DNA from 3 places in the Geothrix sp. genome. Region 2 is predicted to be linked to each of the others. Evidence: riboswitches for the same ligand, from Rfam matches in the RefSeq annotation. Region 2 holds a riboswitch; each other region holds the start of a gene.
What was found. A riboswitch is a leader RNA that binds a small molecule or an ion and turns the genes downstream of it on or off. The one in region 2 is predicted to bind S-adenosylmethionine.
Positions count from the first base shown of each region.

Region 1: it holds a riboswitch for S-adenosylmethionine, as region 2 does, so the genes downstream of both, QOZ81_RS14075 (O-acetylhomoserine aminocarboxypropyltransferase/cysteine synthase family protein) here and QOZ81_RS02315 (trans-sulfuration enzyme family protein) in region 2, are expected to answer to the same signal.
Region 3: it holds a riboswitch for S-adenosylmethionine, as region 2 does, so the genes downstream of both, QOZ81_RS14055 (bifunctional homocysteine S-methyltransferase/methylenetetrahydrofolate reductase) here and QOZ81_RS02315 (trans-sulfuration enzyme family protein) in region 2, are expected to answer to the same signal.

Region 1 is NZ_CP126625.1:3,157,815-3,162,446, reverse strand. Features, by position in the region: gene metA (homoserine O-acetyltransferase MetA) at 1-873, opposite strand, end outside; gene QOZ81_RS14075 (O-acetylhomoserine aminocarboxypropyltransferase/cysteine synthase family protein) at 878-2,164, opposite strand; SAM riboswitch class I at 2,292-2,392, opposite strand; gene QOZ81_RS14070 (hypothetical protein) at 2,498-2,692, opposite strand; gene metH (methionine synthase) at 2,850-4,632, opposite strand, start outside.
Region 2 is NZ_CP126625.1:529,754-534,385, reverse strand. Features, by position in the region: gene thiC (phosphomethylpyrimidine synthase ThiC) at 1-471, shown strand, start outside; gene QOZ81_RS02325 (DJ-1/PfpI family protein) at 581-1,162, shown strand; gene dapF (diaminopimelate epimerase) at 1,176-2,036, shown strand; SAM riboswitch class I at 2,142-2,242, shown strand; gene QOZ81_RS02315 (trans-sulfuration enzyme family protein) at 2,343-3,617, shown strand; gene QOZ81_RS02310 (FKBP-type peptidyl-prolyl cis-trans isomerase) at 3,621-4,109, opposite strand; tRNA gene QOZ81_RS02305 (tRNA-Asn) at 4,162-4,237, opposite strand; gene QOZ81_RS02300 (GTP-binding protein) at 4,320-4,632, opposite strand, start outside.
Region 3 is NZ_CP126625.1:3,151,969-3,156,600, reverse strand. Features, by position in the region: gene metH (methionine synthase) at 1-426, opposite strand, end outside; gene QOZ81_RS14060 (2Fe-2S iron-sulfur cluster-binding protein) at 536-820, opposite strand; gene QOZ81_RS14055 (bifunctional homocysteine S-methyltransferase/methylenetetrahydrofolate reductase) at 814-2,682, opposite strand; SAM riboswitch class I at 2,749-2,852, opposite strand; gene QOZ81_RS14050 (glycosyltransferase family 2 protein) at 2,905-4,335, opposite strand; gene QOZ81_RS14045 (HEAT repeat domain-containing protein) at 4,332-4,632, opposite strand, start outside.

The sequences.
Region 1 (4,632 bases), 1.1 Mb from region 2:
GTAGTTCAGCCAGTTGGAGAAGAGCAGGTTCGAGTGCCCGCGCCAGCGGACCTGGGGTGGCCGGGTGGGGTCGTCCTCCGGGAAGTAGTTCTGCGGGATGCCGATGGGCAGGCCCTTGCCGAGGTCGCGGGCGTACTCGCCCTGCAGGGTGCAGGGGTCATACTCCGAGTGCCCCGTGACGAAGGCCAGCCGCCGGTCCGCGGACTGCACCAGGTACACCCCGGCCTCGTCCGACTCCGCCAGGAGCACCAGACGCGGCTCCGCCTGGATGTCCGCCCGGCGGGTCTCCGTGTGGCGCGAGTGAGGCGCGTAGAACACATCGTCGAAGCCCTGCACGAGCCGCTCGTTGGCCACCCGCAGATGGTGGGGGAAGACCCCGAACATCTTCTCCGGCAGGGGATGTTTGGGGATGCCGTAGTAGCGGTGCAGGGCGGCCTGGGCGCCCCAGCAGATGAAGAGGCAGGAGAAGACGTTCGTTCTCGCCCAGTCCAGGATCTGCGTGAGCTCCGGCCAGTAGTCCACCTCCTCGAAAGGCAGCGTCTCCACCGGCGCGCCCGTGACGATGAGGCCGTCGAAGGTCTGGTGGCGCACCTCCTCGAAGGACACGTAGTGCTCCAGCAGGTGCTCGGCGGAGGTGTTCTTCGACGCGTGGGAGGCCATGTGCAGGAGCGTCACCTCCACCTGCAGGGGCGTGTTACCCAGCAGGCGGAGCAGCTGAGTCTCCGTGGCCACCTTGGTGGGCATCAGGTTGAGGATGGCGATGCGCAGGGGGCGGATGTCCTGGTGGAGTGCGCGGGATTCCTCGATGAGGAACACGTTCTCCGCCTCGAGCACGTCGCGGGCCGGCAGGGAGGCTGGGATCTTGACGGGCATGGGATCAGGCCTTCTGCAGTGCGGCTTCGAGGTCCTCGATGAGATCCGAGATGTTCTCCAGGCCCACGGAGAGGCGGATGAGATCCTCGGTGACGCCCGTGGCCTCCCGTTCGGCCGAGGACAGCTGCTGGTGGGTGGTGCTGGCGGGGTGGATGATGAGGCTCTTGGCGTCGCCCACGTTGGCCAGGCGCGAGAAGAGCTGGACGCCGTTGATGACGGCCTTGCCGGCCTCCAGTCCGCCCTTCACGCCGAAGGTGAGGATGCCGCCGAAGCCCGCACCCTTGCGGAAGTAGCGGGCCGCCGCAGCATGGTTCGCGTTGGTCGCCAGCCCGGGGTAGTTCACCCAGGCCACCTTGGGGTGCTTCTCCAGCCACTGGGCGATGGCCAGGGCGTTCTCGCCGTGGCGCTGCAGGCGCAGGTGCAGGGTCTCGATGCCCTGCAGGATGAGGAAGGCGTTGAAGGGACTGATGGCGGCGCCGGTGTCGCGCAGGCCCTCGATGCGGGCCTTGGTGATGAAGGCGGCGGGCCCGGCCAGGTCCGCCAGCACGGCGCCGTGGTAGGCGGCGAAGGGCTCCGTGAACTCGGGGAACTTGCCGTTCTTCCAGTCGAAAGTGCCGCCGTCCACGATGACGCCCGCCACCGAGGTGCCGTGGCCGCCCAGGAACTTCGTCGCGCTGTGCACCACGATGTTGGCGCCCAGCGCCAGCGGGTTCAGGAGGTAGGGGCTGGGCAGCGTGTTGTCCACGATGAGGGGGATGCCCGCGGCCTTGGCGATGACAGCGATGGCCTCGAACTCCGGCACGTCCAGCTTGGGATTGCCCAGGGCCTCGATGTAGATGGCGCGGGTCTGGGGTTTGATGGCGGCCCGGAAGGCTTCGGGGTTCTTCGAGTCCACGAACGTGGTGTCGATGCCCGTGCGGGGCAGGGTGTGGTGCAGCAGGTTGTAGGTTCCGCCATAGAGGTTGTCGCCCGCCACGATGTGGTCGCCGTTGCGGAGCAGCGTGTTGAAGGTCAGGGTGATGGCCGCCTGGCCCGAGGCCACGGCCAGGCCGGCAATGCCACCCTCCAGCTGGGCCACGCGCGTCTCCAGAACGGCCTGGGTGGGGTTCATGATGCGGGTGTAGATGTTGCCGGGCACCGACAGGTTGAAGAGCGCGGCGCCATGCTCGGCGGAGTCGAACACGTAGCTCGTGGTCTGGTAGATGGGCACCGCCCGGCTCTTGGTGTCGCTGTCCGCGACCTGGCCGCCGTGGAGGGCGATGGTTTCGAAGTTGGGTTGCGCGGCGCTCATGGCGGCTCCTGAAAAGAAAGGTGAGAAGGCCGAGGCCCTGTCGTCCAAGCAAGTCCAGGAAAAGCAAACATGACAAAGGGGCCCGATCGCTCGGGCCCCTTTGTCGCCGTCGTCAGTTCGACACAGCTCGACATCTCTCCGTGATTGCTCACGGCAGGAATTGGCACCTTGCTTTCGCAGGTTGCCAAGGTTTCACAGGGCCCGTCCCTCCACCTTTCTGGATAACTCGCTATGGAACTGACAAGGATCTCGATGGAAACGACCCCGAAGGGCCGATCCCCAAAGGTAACGCTTCGAGGTCGTGGTTTCAACCTGCCCCGAGAGGGATTTTCTTCAGGCGGTCACAGAAAGGCGGCTGCCCACCTGGGGGTTCGTGCTGGGGGCCTCATTGGCCTCCTGGGCGCCACGGGCGGCCTCGGCGCGCTCGTCCTGCGCCGTCTCGCGGGCTTCGGGCTTGGGCGCCACCGCCTGGGGTTTCGGGATGATCGCCGCAGCGCTCGATGGGCCAAGACCTTGAATGGAACTCATGATGGCCTCCCAGGCGACGAGTCGATGGCATCCGTGCCAACCATAGGAAGCCTATCGACGAAATTCCCCTTCACCATAAGCTTTTTGTCGCGACAGACAAGTCGCCGAAGGCGCGCCAGAGCTGGCCCTTACAAGATCCGCAGGATGCCTATTGGCCTCAGACCGAGAAGTACCGCGCCTGGGGATGCCAGGCCACCAGGGCGCTGGTGGTGTATTCGGGGTCCATCTGGTGGCTGTCGCTGAGGGTCACGCCGATTTGGGCGCCGCCCAGCAGGTCCAGGATGGGGCCGTTGCCCTCCAGGTCCGGGCAGGCGGGATAGCCGTAGGAATAGCGCGAGCCCTGGTAGCCCTGGGCGAAGAGGGCGCGGCCGGGCAGGTCCTTCGCGGCGATGCCCAGCTCCTTGCGGATGCGGGCATGGAGGCGCTCCGCGTAGGCCTCGGTGAGCTCCGTGGCGAGGCCGTGGAAGGCGAAGTAGTCCGCGTAGCCGTCCTCGCGATAGAGCTTCGCGGCGTGGTCGGCGGCGGCTTGGCCCAGGGTGACGAGCTGGAGGGCCAGCACATCCGTGTGCCCGGCGGAGAAGAAGTCCGATATACAGAGCCGCCGGCCTGTGGCCTGGCGGGGGAAGCTGAGTCGTGCCAGAGTCCGTGCGGGATCCGCGGGATCGAACACCCGGAGGGAATCACCCTCGGCCCGTACGGGGAAGTAGCCGTAGCGGGCCTTCGGCTGGAAGAACGGATCGGCTGCCAGCCGTTCCTTCCAGTGCATCAGCTGGGGCGCGGCCTTGTCGCGCAGCACCGCCGCGAAGGCCTCGTCACCCTGGCTGCCCTGGCTGAAGCCCCAGCGGTTGCGGATCAGGGCGAACTCGTCCAGGTGCTCGAAGAGGTCCACTGGCGTATCCGCCAGCTCGCGCACGCCCCAGAACGGCGGCGTCGGCGGTGCGGCCTCGTGGCGCACCCAACTGCTCTGGCCCTGCTCCGTCAGAGGCACCGAAGCCGTGCCCCGGTGAAGCACTTTGATCGCGCCCGCCGCGGACGCGGCGGGCGCGGGTGCTGGCGTGCTGGCATCGCCCGACACCAGCGCCTGCATGTGCCGAAGCCCCTCGAAGGCGTCCTCGGCATAGTACACGGAACCCGCGTAGACCCGGCGGCAGTCACCCTCCACGTAGTCGCGGGTGAGGGCCGCGCCGCCGAGGATCACGGGTACCTTGAGTCCCAGCTCCTCCATGAAGTGCAGGTTCTCCTTCATGATCACCGTGGACTTCACCAGCAGGCCCGAGAGGCCAATGGCCTCGGCGGGCCAGGCCTCCAGCTCCTTGAGGATGGCCTCGATGGGCTGCTTGATGCCGAGGTTCTTCACCTCGAAGCCGTTGTTGCTGAGGATGATGTCCACCAGGTTCTTGCCGATGTCGTGGACGTCGCCCTTCACGGTGGCCAGCAGGATGCGGCCCTTCTGGTAGTTGGATTCGCGGGGCAGGTGCGGCTCGATGCGCCTGATGGCGGCCTTCATGGCCTCGGCGCTCTCCAGCACGAAGGGCAGCTGCATCTCGCCGGCGCCGAAGCGCTCGCCCACGACCTTCATGGCCGCCAACAGGGTTTCGTTGATGAGCTTCAGGGGATCGTGATCCTTCAGGGCCTCATCCACATCGGCGAGGATGGCCTGCTTCTCGCCGTCCAGAATGCCGCGGTGGAGCCGTTCCAGCACGGGCAGGTCGGCGCGGTGATCGTCCGCCACGGCGGCTTTGCGGTCGCTGAAGCGCGCCATGAGGGCCTTGAGGGGATCGTAGCCCTCGCTCCGGCGATCGAAGATGAGATCCTCGACGATCTTCCGGTCGTCGGGATCGATCTTCGCCACGGGGATGACTTTCGAGGCGTTGAAGATGGCCATGTCCAGCCCGTGCTTCACGCCGTGGTAGAGCATGAGGGCGTTGAGCACGTGGCGG
Region 2 (4,632 bases):
GCCATCGGCGCCGCCATGATCGGCTGGTACGGCTGCGCCATGCTCTGCTACGTGACGCCCAAGGAGCACCTGGGCCTGCCCAACAAGAAGGACGTGAAGGACGGCGTCATCGCCTACAAGATCGCCGCCCATGCCGCGGACCTCGCCAAGGGCCACCCCGGCGCCCGTATCTGGGACGATGCCATGAGCAAGGCCCGCTTCGAGTTCCGCTGGGAGGACCAGTTCAACCTGGCCCTGGATCCCGACACGGCCCGGGAATTCCACGACGAGACGCTGCCTGCGGAGGGCGCCAAGTCCGCCCACTTCTGCTCCATGTGCGGCCCCCACTTCTGCTCCATGAAGATCTCGGACGATGTGCGGCAGTACGCCGAGAGCCATGGCTACAACGAGGAGGAGGCCCTGCAGAAGGGCATGGAGGAGATGGCGGAGACCTTCGTGCAGAAGGGCGCCGAAGTCTACCTCCAGGCCTGACCCGGTCCCGGCCCGCAGGTCCGGGGGTCCCGGACTTGCCCGATCGGGCCCTGCTCAGCCCTGGATACGCGTATCATCGGGGCGGTTCCACCACCCCAAGGAGACTCCCATGGCCGCGAAGAAGATCCTCATGCTCGTCGGTGACTTCGGCGAGGACTACGAGATCATGGTGCCCTTCCAGGCCCTGCTGGCCGTGGGGCACACCGTGCATGCAGTCTGCCCCGACAAGAAGGCCGGCGACTCCGTGGCCACGGCCATCCACGACTTCGAGGGTCACCAGACCTACTCGGAGAAACCGGGCCACCGGTTCACCCTCAACACCAGCTTCGCGGATGTGAAGCCTGAAGCCTATGACGCCCTGGTGATCCCCGGCGGCCGGGCTCCCGAGTACCTGCGGCTCAACCCGAAGGTGCTGGACCTCGTGCGGCACTTCTTCACGGCCAAGAAGCCGGTGGCGGCCATCTGCCATGGCGCCCAGCTGCTGGCCGCAGCCGGCGTGCTGGAGGGGCGCACCTGCTCCGCCTATCCCGCCTGCCGGGCCGAGGTGGAGGTGGCCAAGGGGAAGTATGCCGAGATCGCCATCGACGGCGCCGTCACCGACGGGAACCTGGTCACCGCCCCCGCCTGGCCCGCGCACCCGGCCTGGCTCGCCCAGTTCCTCCAGGTGCTCGGAACCCGCATCACCCTGTGAGCCGCCCCTGACCATGTCGAACACGCTCCGCTTCTCCAAATTCCACGTGCTCGGAAACGACTACCTCGTGGTGGATCCGACCCGGACCGCCTTCGAGCCGGCGCCCCCGCTCATCCAGGCGCTCTGCGATCGCCGGCTGGGCATCGGCTCCGATGGGCTCCTGCTGGGTCCGCTGGAGGTGCCGGAGCATCCGGGCGCCTTCGGGCTGCGCATCTTCAACCCGGACGGCAGTGAGGCGGAGACCAGCGGCGACGGCCTCCGCATCTTCGCCCGCTACCTGTTCGAGGCGGGCCACGCGCATGGCACCGAGTGCCAGATCCACACCCTGGGTGGCCTCTCCGCTGCGCGCTTCCTGGCGCCGGATGGCAGCCTCGTCCAGGTGGATATGGGCGTACCCAGCTTCAAGGCGGGCGACATTCCGTTCACGGGCATCTCCTCCCAGCTCGAAGTCCTGGAAACCCCGCTCTTCCTCCCCACGGGCCCAGTCACCATCACGGCCCTCAGCCTGGGCAACCCCCACTGCGTGGTCTTCCCGGGCGAGGTCTCCCAGGCCAATGCCTGCCGCCTGGGGCCCAGGATCGAGCGACACCCGGAGTTCCCCGAGCGGGTGAACGTCCTGCTGGTGGAGGTGGTCGACCGCAGGCGCATCCGCATCGAGATCTGGGAGCGGGGCGCCGGCTACACGCCCGCCTCGGGCAGCAGCTGCGCCGCCGCCGCCGCCTGCCGGCGCCTGAACCTGGTGGAGGATCGCGTCACGGTCCAGATGCCCGGCGGCACCCTCGACATCGAGTTCGCACCCGAGGGCCACATCCTCATGTCCGGCCCCGTGCAGCCCGTCTTCGAGGGGCAGCTGCACGGTGACTGGAAGGCCTGAGAGGGGACCGGGAATTCTGGCTCTCGTGCTTCATTGAATTTTCTTGGCGATTCAATGGCCCTGTCGGATACTGTCGTTCCACAGGATCTTTGTCAGTTTCATCACGTGATATCCAGAAAGGTGGAGGGACGGGCCCTGTGAAACCTTGGCAACCTGCGAAAGCAAGGTGCCAATTCCTGCCGCGAGTCCTCGCGGAGAGATGCTGACGTGTCGGAAGCTGACATGCGAAGGGGCCCGAGCAATCGGGCCCCTTTGCGTTTTGGATCGCGATGAAACGATGAGGATCCTCCTTCCCTGGAGGTTCTTGTGAGCGAGCAGTTCCTCGATACCAACGTGCCCGGCAACCCGGCCTACCACTTCACCATCCAGCCCCCCGGGCGGGAGGGCAATGCGGGCTGGATCCACCGGCCGGGCCTCGTGCCCGACGCGGGTGTGGCCACGCAGTGCGTCCATGGCGGCGTGCAGCCGGATCCCGCCTATGGTGCCGTGATGCCGCCCCTGTACCTCTCGTCCACCTTCGCCTTCAAGGACATCTGCACCAACGCGGGCTACGACTACACCCGCAGCGGCAACCCCACCCGCGCGGTCCTGGAGGAGGCCATCGCCCTGCTGGAGGGCGGCCACGGCGCCACCTGCACCAGCACCGGCATGAGCGCCATCCTGGTGGCCCTGAACCTGTTTGAGCACGGCAGCCACCTCATCAGCACCGTGGACTGCTACGGGGGCACCTTCCGCCTGCTGGAGCACGCCAAGAAGGCCTATGGCCTGGAGGTCACCTACCTGGACCTGGCGGACCTCGAGGCCGTGAAGGCCGCCATCCAGCCCAACACCCGCATGATCTGGATCGAGACGCCGTCGAACCCCCTGCTCCGCCTCACGGACATCGCCGCCGTGGCTGCCATCGGCCATCGCCAGCCGAACTGCCTCGTGGCCGTGGACAACACGTTCCTGTCCCCCTACCTGCAGCGGCCCTTCGACCTGGGCGCCGACCTGGTCATCCACTCCACCACGAAGTACCTCAACGGCCACAGCGACGTGGTGGGCGGCATCGTCGTCTCAGCCCCCGGCCGGCTCGCCCTCACCCAGCAGATCCAGAGCGTGAACAACCTGCTGGGCACCTCGCAGGCGCCGCACGACTGCTTCCTGGTGCTGCGCGGCCTGAAGACCCTGCCCCTGCGCATGCGCCAGCACGAGGCCACCGCCCAGGTACTGGCGGAGTTCCTCGCGGCCCATCCCGCCGTGGGCAAGGTCCACTACCCGGGCCTGCCCGGCCACCCGCAGCATGAGCTGGCGAAACGCCAGCAACGCGGCTTCGGCGCCATGCTCAGCTTCGAGCTGAAGGAGGGCGGCAACGAGCGCCTGAACTACGTGCTGCGGCGCTTCCGCTGGTTCACGCTGGCCGAGAGCCTGGGCGGCGTGGAGTCGCTGGTGGCCCACCCCGCCTCCATGACCCACGCCTCCATGACGCCCGAGGCCCGCCGGCGGGCGGGCATCAGCGATGACCTCATCCGGCTCTCCATCGGGCTCGAGGACGTCCGGGATCTGCAGGCCGACCTGGCGTACGCGCTGACCTTCTCCTGAGGGCTACTGAACGCTGACCAGCTCCACGTCGAAGATCAGGTCGGCGTTGGGGGGGATGTCCCCGCCCGCGCCCCGGGGGCCGTAGCCCAGGTAGGAGGGAATGTAGAGGGTGCGCTTGCCGCCCACCTTCATGCTGATGACACCCTCGTCCCAGCCCTTGATGACCCGACCCACGCCGATGGGAATGGCCAGGGGCTGCCCACGGTCCACGGAGCTGTCGAACTTCTTGCCGCGACCGTTCCGGCCGTCGTTGAGCCAGCCGGTGTAGTGGACCAGGCACTGCTGGCCGCGAGCCGGCGAGGCGCCCGTGCCCACCACGGTGTCGACATACTTCAGGCCGGAATCGGTGGTGATCATGGCGGGTCCTTTCGTCTTGTCGGGCGTGGCCGCCTTCGCCTTGGCTGACTGGGCGGGGGCCGAGGGCTTCGCGGTGTCCGCGCCGGCCAGGGGGAGGGCGATTGCAAGAATCGCCACGCAAAGGGCTGATCTCATCCGGTCGTCTCCTCTGAAATGGACCGCCCCGCTGACGCGGGGCGGGTGTTGCTGGCTCCGGAGGAGGGATTTGAACCCCCGACCTAGTGATTAACAGTCACCCGCTCTGACCCCTGAGCTACTCCGGAAAAAGGTCGAATGATCATTCTACCGGATGGGGGCTGGGTTTCAAGCGCAGGGCTCGGGGACCTGTGATCGGCGTCGCCGGGCCTAGGCGCGCTGGAGTTCCATGAGCACCTGGCGGGCGGCGGCCTTGAGCGTCTCGATGACGCCCGTGCCCTTGTTGGCCACGGCCTCGATCATGGGCTCGTTCCGGAACCGGAGGAGGCGCTCCATCTCGGGCACCTGGGCCGCCGAGGGCATGTCCCGCTTGTTCAGCTGCAGGACGTAGGGAATGGAGCGGATGTCGAACCCGTTCTCCTTGAGGTTGGTGGCCAGGTTCGCGATGGACTCGATGTTGGCCTCCATGCGGGCCTTCTGGCTGTCAGCCACGAAGATGATGCCGTCGCAACCGCGGAGGATC
Region 3 (4,632 bases), 1.1 Mb from region 2:
CATCTGGACGCGGTACGAGGCCAGCAGCTCGGCGTAGCCCACGTGCCCCAGGGTGATGAGCTTGGTGCCCGGGCCCACGGAGCCGATGACGAAGCGCGGCCGGTCGAAGCTGCGCGCCACCTCCTTGGCGATGGAGGCGGCCTGCACATTCAGGGCGTAGGCCTTGTCGGAGAGGCCGAACTCGCCGAGCACCAGGGGATTGGCTCCGAAGGTGTTGGTCTCCACGGCGTCGGCACCGGCGTTGAAGTAGCTCTCGTGGATCTCGTGGATCCACTGGGGGCGCCGCTCCGTCAGCAGGTCTACGCAGCCTTCCAGGGCCGCGCTGCCGTAGTCCTCTACCGTGGGCTTCCGAGCGAAGATCTGCGTCCCCATGCCGCCGTCCAGCAGCAGCACCTTGTCGCGGAGGAGGGCGTTGAGATTCGTCATGGGAAAACCTTGTTTTTAACCGCAGATGGCGCAGATGTGCGCAGATGAGAAACCGGGCGTTGTTCCCGTTCATTTATCTGCGCCATCTGCGTCATCTGCGGTTTCATCTTTAAAGCCCCAGGTAATCGATAGCGACATCGCCCAGAACGGTGACCTGGCAGGCCAGGCGCTGATCGGGGGGCGCGTTCAGGCCACCCAGGAAATCTCGTTCTTCGGGTCCCATTTCACTGCAATGAGATAGCCCTTCCATCACGCGCACGCGGCAGGTGCCGCAGGAGCCCGTGCGGCAACCAAAGGTGATGTCCGCGCTTGCGGCATCGGCGATGCGCTGCAGGGACGTGCCCGCCGGTGCTTCCACCAGCAGGTCCTCCAGGCGGAAGTGGACCTTCACCACGGGGCCTCCGGCTTGGGCAGCAGGGGCGCCACCAGCTCCACCTGGCCGAAGGGGGCGGAGAGCTGCAGGCCACGGATGCGGGGGCGGATGGCGTCGATGACCTCCTGGGCGATGGCGAGGCCCTCCTTGATCTGATCCTCGGCGGTGGACCATTTCGCCATGCGCGTGAGCACGGTCGGCGGCACATAGGCACCGGGCACCTCGTTGGCCATGAACTCGGCGTTGCGCAGGCTCTTGAGGGGCCAGATGCCCGCGATGATGGGCAGGCCGCCCTTGCCGTCGAGGGCTTCCGTGAAGTCGAGGAAGCGGAACAGGCTTTCGGCGTCGAAGACGGGTTGCGTGATGGCCCACTGGGCACCGGCCTCCACCTTGTAGCGGAAGCGCGTCTTCTCCCGCTCCAGGTCCGCGGCCACGGGGTTGGCGCCCACGCCCACGCTGAAGGACGTCGGCTTGCCGATGCTGGCGCCGCCCAGGTCGAGACCGGTGTTGAGGCGCTTCAGCATGTTCACCAGGCCGATGGCGTCCACGTCGAAGACCGCGGTGGCCTGGGGATAGGGGCCCAGCTTCGGGGGATCGCCGGTGACTGCCAGGATGTTGCGCAGGCCCAGGCCTGCCGCTCCCAGCAGGTCGCTCTGCATGCCCAGCAGGTTCCGGTCCCGGCAGGCGTAGTGGAGGATGGTCTCCAGGCCCACCTGCTGCTCGATGATCAGTGCCGTGGCCAGGGCCGACATGCGGGCCATGGCGCGGGGGCCGTCCGGCACGTTGATGGCGTCCACGCCCAGGGCCCGGCACTGGCGGGTCTTGGCCACGAGCTTGTCGTACTCCATGCCCTTGGGTGGCACCAGCTCCACGGTGTGGATGAACTCGTTCTGGGCCAGCTTCAGGCTGAAGCGGCTGCGGAAGGCGAAGGGCACCTCGGGCTGGGGCTGCTCGTGGGGCTTCAGCTCGAAGCCACCACCGCCCTGCACGAAGGCGCGCTCCTGCCGGAAGGCGCCGCGCATGGCCCGGATGTGGGCCGGCGTGGTGCCGCTGCAGCCACCCACGGCGCGGGCACCCGCCGCCAGGGCGCGCCCGGCGAAGCCGCCCAGGTACTCGGGGCTGGCGCCATAGATCAGGCGGCCATCCACCATGTTGGGCAGGCCCGGGTTGGGCTGGAGGACGATGGGCTTGGCCGTGACGGCCTTCAGCTTTTCCAGCAGGCGGAGGTGCGGCGCCGGACCGTTGCCGCCGATGAGGCCCACCATGTCGGCGCCCCAGGTATCCAACTGCTTGATGAACCAGTCCGGCTCGGCGCCGAAGAGGGCCTGGCCGTCCTCGTTGGTGGTCATGAGCGCGGCAATGGGCAGCTGGCCCGCCTCCTGCACCGCAAGGATGGCCTGGTGGATCTCGTTCAGGTCCTCGAAGCCCTCCAGGACGATGAGATCGGCGCCGGCTTCGATGAGGGGGGTGGCCTGTTCGCGGAAGAGGGCCCGGGCCTCGTCGAAGGAGGTGGGTCCCCAGGGCTCGATGCGCACGCCCAGGGGGCCGATGCAGCCGGCCACCCAGGCCCGGGCGCCCTGCTGGGCGATGGCCCTCTTGGCCAGGTCCACACCCTGGCGGTTGATGGCGTCGAGCTCGCCATCGAGGCCCCGGGCCGCGAGCTTCAGCCGACCCGCCCCCCAGGTGTTGGTGGTGAGCACCTGGGCACCGGCGGCGAGGAATTCGCCATGGATGGCCAGCAGCAGGTCCGGTGACTTGAGGTTGCACTCCTCGAAGCTGCGCTGCAGGGTGATCCCGCGGTCATGCAGGGCCGTGGCGGTGCTTCCGTCGAAGAGGAAGCACTCGCCCGCGTCGAGGGCCTGCTGGAAGGTGGGATGGGTCATGGCTGCGCCTGGAAGGGACAGTCGCTTGATCGGCATCCAGGTCGGTTCGGGTCAGTCTGTGACGGTTCGGTATCTTCCCCCCGGGCACGCCGAGGGCAGGAGTTGGCACCTTGCTGTCGCAGGTTGCCAAGGTTTCACAGGGCCTTTCCCTCCACCTTTCTGGATAGCGCTCTAGGACTGCCAAAGATCGAGCGTCAAGAATGAATGGGGAGAGGACCGCCGTCAAGCCGGGGGTGGCGCCGCGGGCGGCTGGGGGCCGATGCCCTTGCGCTTCATCTGGCCCCAGCCCTCCTTGCCCCGGAACCAGTCGATGGTGCCCTTCAGGCGCCACCACACGGTCATCTGTCGGTAGCCGAAGTTCTCGACCACGGCGGTGAAGAGCAGCAGGGACCAGGCCTTGAGCCCCTGGTACCGGTGGCCGCTGATCTCCTGGAGCACCACGGACACCACGGAGTTCAGCACGCCCAGCAGGAGGGCCACGTAGATGAAGAGGATCGCGAAGGCGCTGTTGATGGAGTGGGTCCACAGGGACCACACGAACACCACGTAGCCCAGGACCTCGATGACCGGCGCCAGCGCCTCGAAGAAGATGAAGTAGGGCATGGAGAAGAGGCCCACGCGCCCGTACTTCGGGTTGAACCACATCCGCCGGTGCTTCCAGAGCGTCTCCAGCAGGCCCCGCTGCCAGCGGTTCCGCTGCCGGCCCAGGACCTTGGCGTCCTCGGGCACCTCGGTCCAGCAGACGGGGTCGGGCACGAGGGTGATGTGGTAGGGCCGCTTCCACTCGCGCAGGCACCGGTGCATGCGCACCACCAGCTCGAAGTCCTCGCCGATGGTGGCGGTCTCGAAACCGCCGGACTGGACGATCAGCTCCTTGCGGAACACGCCGAAGGCCCCGCTCACGATGAACATGGTGTCCAGGGAGGCGAGGCCCACGCGGCCGAATAGGAAGGCCCGCAGGTACTCGACGATCTGGAAGCGGGCCAGCCAGGAATCGGGGAGATGGATCCCGCGGATGCCCATGGCCGTGACCCGGCACCCGTTGAGGGGGCGGATGACGCCGCCGGAGGCCACCAGGTTGGGGCGGTCCATGAAGGGCCGGGCGATGCGGAGGAGCGAATCGTTCTCCAGCAGGCTGTCCCCGTCCATGCAGCACACCAGCGGGTAGCGGGCGAGGTTGATGCCGCAGTTCAGGGCGTCGGCCTTGCCGCCGTTGGCCTTGTCCACCACCACGAGGTTGGGCACGTAGGCGCTCTCGTAGATGCCGCGGACCTCCTTGGTGGGCAGGAGCTGGCGGAGCACGCGATGGCTGGGCTTCAGCCGGAAGGCCTCGATGAGTTTCTCCAGCGTGGCGTCCTTGCTGCCATCGTTCACCACCACCACCTGGAACTCCGGGTAGCGGAGGCTGATGAGGCTGTTCACGCTGGGCACCACGCCCGCCTCCTCGTTGTAGGCGGGGCAGATGAGGGTCATGGGCTTGTAGTGGCTGGTCTCGAAGGCGGTGTCGAGCCGATCGGTCTCCACCTCCTCGAGGTAGCTCCGGATGGAGAAGAAGGCCCGCAGGATCAGGGACAGGTGCGTGAGGTGGAGGGCCAGGAAGTAGACCAGGATGCCCCACTCGATGAAGACGGTGACGAAGCCGCGGAAGCTCACTGGTGCCCCCGCTCGTCGGCCCACTCCAGGCGCTCCCGCGCGATGTCGCGGGCGAAGCGGTCCGCCGTGGGATCCTCCGCCAGCCAGGTGAGCGCCGACGTTCCGGCATGGCCCAGGTCGGCCATGCCCTGGGCGGCGTTGCGCCGGACCTCGTAGATCGGATCGCTGGTCAGGGCGATGAGGGCGGGGATGGCATCGGGACCGCCGATCAGGCCGAGGGCCTTGGCAGCCTGGGCCCGGACGGGCCAGGCCTCGTGCTGGGCCAGGGGCTCCACCCTGGCATAGGTGAGGGGATCG